DNA from 2 places in the Achromobacter sp. 2789STDY5608615 genome. Region 2 is predicted to be linked to the other one. Evidence: riboswitches for the same ligand, from Rfam matches in the RefSeq annotation. Region 2 holds a riboswitch; the other holds the start of a gene.

Region 1 (4,169 bases), on a different contig from region 2:
CGCTGTCCGCCGCAATCCCGCGCCGCCCCCGCGGCAAGGTCGCCGTCGGCCTGCTGGCCTGTCTGTTCGGCTGGCTCGGCGCGCACTGGTGGTACCTGGGCCGGCGCCATGCCTGGCTGGTGACGGCGCTGGCGCTGCTCAGCCTGTTCTGCGCGTTCCGCTACTACCCGGTCTGGTACGACAACCCGGCCTTCTTCCTGCTGTTCATCCCGATGATCGACGGCTTCATCGAGAGCGCGGTGTTCTCACTGATGCCGGACGAGAAGTTCGACCGCCTCTACAACCCCGGGCTGCCGCCGTCCCCGAAGACAGGATGGGGGCCGGTGCTGGTGGCCATCATGGCCTGCCTGGTGGGCGCCACCGTGTCGATGTTCGCGATCGCGATGGTGGTGGTCTACGTGTGGGTGGCGATGGGCTGGCTGGACGGCCTGACGCTGTAGGCCGGGGCCGCCATCACGGGCGCGGCCGGCGCCATGCCGGCCCGCGCGCGCCGCCCGCTCATTCGCGCATCAGCGCCTCGATCTCGCCGGCCTGCACCGGCACGCCGCGGGTGATCAGCTCGCAGCCCTCGTCCGTCACCAGCGCGTCGTCCTCGGTGCGGATGCCGATGTTCCAGTAGGCCTCGGGCACGTCGTCGGCCGGACGCACATAGATGCCCGGCTCGATCGTCAGCATCATGCCGCTCTCCAGCTTGCGCCACGGACGTTCCGCGCCGGGCGTGCCGCCCGGCTGGCGATAGTCGCCCACGTCGTGCACGTCCAGGCCCAGCCAGTGGCCGGTGCGGTGCATGTAGAAGCGGCTGTAGTCGCCCGACTCGATCACGCCATCCAGCGACCCCTTCAGCAGTTTCAGGTCCAGCATGCCCTGCGCCAGCACCCGCACCGCGGCCTCGTGGCCGTCGTTCCAGCCGCGTCCGGGCGCGGTCGCCTGGGCCGCGGCCTCCTGCGCCGCCACCGTCAGGTCGTACAGCGCGCGCTGCGGACCGCTGTAGCGGCCGTTGACCGGGAAAGTGCGGGTGATGTCGCTGGCGTAGCTGTCGACTTCGCAGCCCGCGTCGATCAGCACCAGGTCGCCGTCGCGCAGCACCGCCTCGCCGGCCGGGTAGTGCAGCACGCAGGCATTGGCGCCGGCCGCGACGATGCTGTTGTAGGCCACCGCCTGCGCGCCATGGCGACGGAATTCATACAGCAGTTCCGCTTCCAGTTCGTATTCGCGCATGCCGGCGCGCGCCGCCCGCATGGCGCGCGCATGGGCGCCGGCGGAGATCTTGGCCGCGCGCCGCATCGCGGCGATCTCGCTGGCGTCCTTGATCAAGCGCATCTCGGCCAGGATCGGCCGGATGTCCTGTTGCCGCATGGGCGGCTGATGGCCGCCGCGGCTGGCCTCGCGCGCCGCCGCCAGCCAGCGGTGCAGGCGGCCGTCGGTGCGCTTGTCGCCGGCCAGCGGCGCGTACAGGGTCGGCTGGTCCAGCAGCAGCTGGGGCGCCAGTTCATCGAGCGCGTCCAGCGCATGCGCGTCGTCGAAGCCGAAATGCTCGGCCGCGGCTTCCGGGCCGAAGCGGCGGCCCTCCCAGATCTCGTGCTCGATATGGCGCGGGCGGCAGAACAGCAGCGCGCGGTCGGTGGCGCCTGCGATCAGCACCAGCCAGGCGCCGGGCTCGGTGAAGCCGGTCAGGTAGAAGAAGTCGCTGTCGTGCCGGTAGGGATATTCGGCGTCGCGGTTGCGGATGGCCTCGGGCGCGGTGGCCAGGATGGCGATGCCGCCCCCGTCGGCGCGCATCCGCTCCATCAGGCGCTGGCGCCGGGCGGCGAAGGGGGCGATATCGACGGGAGGCAGGCTCATGAGGGGCAGGGGGGCGCGCGGCCCGGCGGGAAGCTGAGATGCCGTTTACTTTACTCGCCGTGCCGCAGATGCGACAGTCCGCGCCCATTTCCCCGCCGCGGGCGCGGATTCATTGGACTGTCATGGACGCGCTGCTACAATCGCCGCACTGTCATTGGGGAGTAGCCATCCTTTGTCCCCAAAGGAGTTAGCGTCAACAGACTTGGTGGTTCGGTACCGCGTAGCGGTCGCCAGAACTCCATGGCGCTAACGGTCTCCATGTCGCGGCCCGCCCGCGCATGGATCAGCCAGGCGAGACCTTTGGCCGCGTTGCGTTCACCCTAGCCGGGCGAGCCGCAGCGTCGCGCCAATTGGTTTCTGCTCGTCCGGCTCGTCTATATGTTGCTCACCCTGTTCCTGTTTTTCCTGTCCGCGGCAGTGATCTATCTCGCCTGCGAATTCTTCGTCAATGGCGTCGAATGGGTCGGACATCGCTTCCAGCTTGGCGCCACCGCGACCGGCACCGTGCTGGCCGCGTTCGGCACCGCCTTGCCGGAGAGCGCCGTGACCTTCATGGCCGTGGTGTTCGGCGAAACCCCCGAGCAGAAGGACATCGGCGTCGGCGCCGCCATGGGCGGCCCGCTGGTGCTGGCGACGCTGGCCTATGCCGTGGTCGGCCTGGCCCTGTGGCGCGCACGCCGCGGCCAACCCGCGCAGGCCAACTGTATCAACGCGGACCAGCGCCGGCTGGCCCGCGACCAGGCCTGGTTCATGGGCATCTTCGTCTTCAAGGTCGGGCTGGGCCTGCTGGCCTTCGCCTGGAAGCCCTGGCTGGGCATCCTGTTCCTGGCCACCTATGGCCTGTACATCAAGCGCGAGCTGAGCAACGATGAGGAATGCATCGACTGCGAAGACCTCGAGCCGCTCAAGCTGCGGCCGCGCGACGACAATCCGTCGATGTTCTGGGCCGCGACCCAGACGCTGCTGGCCCTGGTCGTGATCGCCGGCGCCTCGCACGTCTTCGTCAACCAGATCGAGGTGCTGGGCATCGCCATGGGCGCTTCGCCGCACGTGGCCGCGCTGCTGCTGGCGCCCGTCGCCACCGAACTGCCCGAGATCATGAACGCCCTGATCTGGGTGCGCCAGGGCAAGGAACGCCTGGCGCTGGCCAACATCTCCGGCGCCATGATGATCCAGGCCACCATCCCCAGCGCGCTCGGCATCTTCCTGACGCCCTGGCTGCTCGACGGTCCGCTGCTGGCCGCCGGCCTGTTCACCATGCTGTCGATCGGCCTGCTGTGGCTGCGCTTCCGCCGCGCCGGCATGAGCGTGCCGGCGCTGTCCGCGGTGGGCGGTTTCTATGCCTTGTTCGCGGCCTACCTGGGCTGGCATTTCTACGCCTGACGGACGCGGCTTGGGTTGGAAGGCGCGGGGTGGAACGGCCCCGCGCCTTTTTTGCACAAAAGCGGCCTTTTCTGCCCATAAACCTTGTCCATCAGTGGAAACCCGCGTAAAATTCCGCCCGTTATCCATCCCAGGAGCAGTCTTCGTGAATACCGATTCCGGCGAAAGTAGTCGATCTTGCATCGACGTCGCTGTTTGACAGGACCACGCAGAACTCCGTCTGCCGCAGCCTGTTGAACAGGTTGCGGTTGTATCCCAAGCCCCGGGCTTCTTTCCGGGCGGCAGTGCAGGCCCACGGCTTGCCGGGATTCTCCCCAACGTAAACCGCCAGAACCGCCGCTAGTCGCAGCGCCCGCGTTCGTGCACGCCTTTTTCGTGCCCGCCCGCCATGCGCCGTGTGCCTGCGTGCGCGCGTATGCGCGAAAGCCGCTCCCCATTACGCAATGGAGGCCGCTATGCGTTTCTTCGACTTGTTCCTGCGCCGCGCCGGCGTAGACCGCCCCACCGCCATGGGCCGCCGCCGCGGCACCTCGCGCCTGACGGTCATCTGCCCGCGCGACGAACTGGGCGCCCTGCGCAAGCAGATCTGCCTGGACTTCAGCGCGGCCGGACTCGACGTGTCGCAAGTGCAGATCGACCAGGGCCGCGACCCCAACATGGCGTCGGCCTGCATCACCGTGAACTGCCCGCCCGAGCTGCGCGGCGAACTGATGTCGCAAGCCCGCCGGCTGAGCGCCAACCCCGCTGTGCGCCACGTGCATTTCGGCGCGCAACCGCTGGCGGCCTGACGCCGCCGCCCGCCACCCCAGGAGAGACCATGCCCAGTGCCTTAGACCCCGAGCCTCGATTGCGCCTTGTGCGCGGCGCCGGCCTGCCTGTCTGACCCGTCCTCTCCCTTGCGAGCCGACTGGCCGGATAGTCACCCGGTCCGTACGGAATCCGCA
Region 2 (4,169 bases):
ACAGGTCCAGCCCCTTGCGCTGGTCGTCGCCGTAGGGCTGGCAGATGCGCATCTGCGAATACGGCACGCCGGCGCGCAGCATCTGGTCGTAGAGGCGGTTGTAGGCGTGGCCGTTTTCGCCGGTGTAGCGCCACAGGTCTTCGAACTTCCAGTCGTAGATCGGGAAGAAGGTGACGGCGTTGTCGCGCTGCTTGTCGCGGGTGCTCCAGGCCAGCGGCTTGTGCGCGCCGGGCGGCGTCCAGGCGCATTTCTTGGTGCGGCGCTTGACGGCGAGATAGCGGTTGAGCGATTCGTCGGAACGGATTCCGACCAGGAACGCGGTGGTCGCGTCGCGCGCCAGCCATTGGTTGAATTCGGGCACGAATTCCTCGAATTCCATGCGATGGCGGTAGAACGGGAAATAGCCGGGATCGCTGATGACGGACGGATGCCGCGGCAGCGGCCGGATCCAGTCGGCCTCGCGGCCGGGCTCCCAGGCGCACCAGTAGGGTTCGCGCAGGCTCGAGGCGTTGCGCAGGTTGATCGGCAGGCAGATCCACCAGGGGTGGACGTCGGCGCGATCGAACATGGCGGTGACGTGGTCGATGGTGGCCTGGTATTGGCCTTCGAGGTCGATGAAGACCGCGTGCACCGGGCCGCGCCGCATTTCGCGCGCGACCTCGAGCGCCAGGTGCAGGGTGACGGAGCTGTCCTTGCCGCCGGAGAACGCCACGCAGACCCGCTCGAAGTGCTGGAACACCAGCCGGATGCGGGCCTTCGCGGCTTCGTGGACGTCGAGGTCGCGGTAGTGTTTCAAGGCCATGGGGAGAGCATCCTGTTCGCGTCGTTCCCGGCCCGGCGCGCGGGCGGGAGCTGCGGCGCGCCGATGCGCCCGGGCAGGGGCGGATCATGCATATGCGCTGCAACAAGCGTGTCAGGATAGCCCGATCCCACGGCGCGATCGGGGTCATTCCGTCCGCTATTTTCCGAGGGATCGGCGCGTCCGCCACGCGTGTGGCGGGCGCGCGTCTTACGCCTTCAAGTGCTCGTACAGGATGGTGGCGCCGATGCCGATCAGCGCCAGGCCGCCCAGCACCTCGGCGCGCTTGCCGGCGACGTTGCCGACCAGCCGGCCGATCATGACGCCCAGGGTCACCATCAGCATGGTCGCCAGGCCGATGGCCAGCGCGGTGACGGCGATGTTGTTGTCGATGAAGGCCAGGCTGACGCCGACGGCCATGGCGTCGATGCTGGTGGCGAAGCCGGTGGCGGCCAGCAGCCAGAACGAATGACGGCCGACCGGCGCGGCTTCTTCGTGGTCGGCGCCCAGGCCGTTGCGGATCATCATCGCGCCCAGGATACAGAGCATGCCGAAGGCGATCCAATGGTCCCAGTCCTGCACGAAGCGGGCGGCCATGGAGCCGAGCGCCCAGCCGATCACGGGCGTGATGGCTTCGATCACGCCGAAGATCACGCCGGTGCGCAGCGCTTCGGACAGCCGTGGCTTGTGCAGGGCGGCGCCTTTGCCGACCGCCGCGGCGAAGGCGTCGGTGGACATGGCGAAGGCCAGGATGAGGGTGGAAAGGGCGTTCATGCGGGAGAGGCTCCGACCGGGCGAAACACACAGACTTTCCATATCGCCCGGTCAGAAGCTATGGAAAAGTCCGTGGTCTCGCCAAACCGTGTCGGTTGCCGGCGCCATGGCCAGAAGGGCCAAGAGTGTTGACGCGGGCGCTTCCGGACGGGGCCGGAAGAGGCTACTCCCCAGGGAGGCTTGCAGTGTAGCAAAGGGCGCGGGGCGCCGGGGCGAAATTTTCAGGTTCAGGTCAGCCGGGCGCCGTTGGGCACGTCCAGCTCGGGCGTGACCAGCACGGTCTGGTCGGCGGCGTCGGCCAGCCCCAGCACCAGCACTTCGGAGCGCACCGGGCCGACCTGGCGCGGCGGGAAGTTGACGATGCCGAGCACGCGCTTGCCCGGCAGTTGTTCGAGCGTGTAGCGGCCGGTGATCTGCGCCGAGCTTTTCTTGACGCCGACGCCGGCGCCGAAATCAATGGTCAGCTTGTAGGCCGGCTTGCGCGCCTCGGGAAATGGATCGGCGGCGATGATGGTGCCGACGCGGATGTCGACCTTCATGAAGTCGTCGAAGCTGACGGTGGGGGCGGGCGGGGTGGCGGGGTCCTGGGTGTAGTGCATGGGCGTGGGGGATCGGTTCAAGGGGGGGCGGGCGGCGATGCCCGCGATGGCCCCATCATGCCAGATCGATGCCGCCGCGGGTCGGGCGCAGGGCGGCCAGCGCGGCCAGCTCGACCCGCGCGATGCGGCCGTCGATGGCGCCGACGGCCAGTCTGCCGCCGCGCGCGGCGAGGGCGTAGAGCACGGTGGCGATGCCGCCGATGCGGACCCGGGACGCCAGCAGCAGGTCGCCGCTGTCCGCGTCGATCAGCATCAGGGTGCCGTCGAGGAAGGCCGCCAGCACCAGGCCGTCGGCCACGACGATGGCGCTGGCCGAGGCCGGGGTGGCATGGCGCCAGCGTTCCTGGCCGCGCGCCAGCGACTTGCGGTAGATGAAGCCGCGATAGGCGTTGCCGACCGTGGGCGAGTAGTGCTTGCCGGCGATCACCAGGCCGGCGCCGAGCGCGTCATCGACGTAGGCGCCGCGGCATTCCATGGCGTGGCTGGCGGGCGTGCCGTCCGGCTTGAGCAATGGCCACAGGCGTTCGAGGCGACCATCGGCGTGGACCCGGCACAGGTGCTTGCCTTCGTGCGAATCGGGCGGCGTGCCCTGCACCGTGAACAGATCGGGCGCGCCGTTGATGCCGATGTAGTGGTTGAAGCAGTCGTAGTGGCCGAGATCGAGGCGCCGCGCGTCGGTCAGGGTGGCATCGAGCAGGACGTCGCCGGCGCCGCGGCGGCGCGCATCGATGCGGTCGCGGCGGCCGAGCAGGCGGCCGTCGGCGCTGGCGCAGAAGGTGTATTGGCCATCCTCGTCGCGCAGCGTCGTCAGCTCGCCGTCGCGCAGCGCGTACAAGCGCGAGTCGCGGCGGAAGCGGTCGGCGGGATCGGGCGGGGCGATCGCGTGCACGACGAGCGGCGTGGTGCGCAGGATCTCGGCGCCGCGGCCGCCGCCGTCGTGACGCGCGAGCAACGCGCCGTCGGCGCGGTAGCGCTCGAGCAGGCAGCCGTCGTGGACCGCGGCGAGCGTGTCGGCGTCGAGCCACGCCAGGTCCCAGATGGCGCCGCGCAGGCCCAGGTCGGGCAGGTCCAGCCATTGCGCCAGGCGCGAGGCCGGGTCGCCGTCATCGCGTGGCATGGCCGGGTCGAGGACGGCGGCGGCGGGGTCCAGGTCCGGCGTGACGGGCGCGGCGTCGGCCTCGGCCCATACCGGCAGCAGCGTTTCGAAAGCGGGCGGGACGTCGCCGTCCTGCTCGTCCCACGATTCATCCCAGGGGCGCACCCAGGCTTGGATGCGGCCGTCGTCGAGGTAGCGGCAACGCACCACTTCGGGCACGTTGAGGAAGGGGCGGCGGCTGGCGCCGCTTTGCCAATTCCAGGCGATCAGTTCGCCCTCGAACAGATAGCCGCCGTCGTAGCTGCCCGCGCCGATGGCGATGACGGGCTGGTCCGGATGGAAGGCGACGTCGTTGATTGGCAGGCGCGCCGCGTCGCAGGCCGCGAACGGCACGGGATCGCCGCGGCGGTAGAGGCCGACGCGGTAGCGCAGCGCGGCGCCGCCATAGGCGGCGCGCGCAGGCGGATTGATCAGGAGGGGAAAGGCGGAGGCCACGGCGACGATGTCGCCGGCCGGGTGGAAGAACACGCCGGTGATCCGGCCGGCGCCCCGCAGCGCCGGATTCATGAACGCGTTCATGATTGATGCGGCCGGCGTCCCGGGGCGCGCGGCGGATTCAGGCCTCGCGGGCCGCGCACCGGCCGCGCGAAGGCGGCGGGGATCGGCGCGGTGGCGGGCGGGCGCATGGGTGGACGGCCGTCAATGACGCGTCATGATTTGGCGGCGGCGGCCGTGGTGGCGCTTTTCTTGCCGCGCGGCTTGGCCGCGGGCGTTTCGCTCACCGGCGGCGTGTCGAACTCCTGTTTGTTTCGTTCGCCCCGCGGGGTGTTTTCCGGATGGGGTTTGGGAAAGGCCCAGGGTTTCGTTTTCTGATCCATTGCTTGTACTCCTTGCACAGGCG

What was found. A riboswitch is a leader RNA that binds a small molecule or an ion and turns the genes downstream of it on or off. The one in region 2 is predicted to bind manganese.
Region 1: another riboswitch for manganese. It lies ahead of AOZ49_RS19865 (sodium:calcium antiporter); the one in region 2 lies ahead of mntP (manganese efflux pump MntP).

The regions. Positions count from the first base shown of each region.
Region 1 is NZ_CYTY01000023.1:57,640-61,808, forward strand. It holds gene AOZ49_RS19855 (TM2 domain-containing protein) at 1-440, shown strand, start outside; gene AOZ49_RS19860 (aminopeptidase P N-terminal domain-containing protein) at 499-1,842, opposite strand; yybP-ykoY riboswitch at 1,987-2,141, shown strand; gene AOZ49_RS19865 (sodium:calcium antiporter) at 2,221-3,225, shown strand; gene AOZ49_RS19870 (hypothetical protein) at 3,681-4,013, shown strand.
Region 2 is NZ_CYTY01000002.1:275,680-279,848, reverse strand. It holds gene AOZ49_RS02940 (DUF3440 domain-containing protein) at 1-802, opposite strand, end outside; gene mntP (manganese efflux pump MntP) at 1,010-1,573, opposite strand; yybP-ykoY riboswitch at 1,587-1,757, opposite strand; gene AOZ49_RS02930 (tRNA-binding protein) at 1,801-2,172, opposite strand; gene AOZ49_RS02925 (PQQ-binding-like beta-propeller repeat protein) at 2,228-3,847, opposite strand; gene AOZ49_RS32305 (hypothetical protein) at 3,979-4,169, opposite strand, start outside.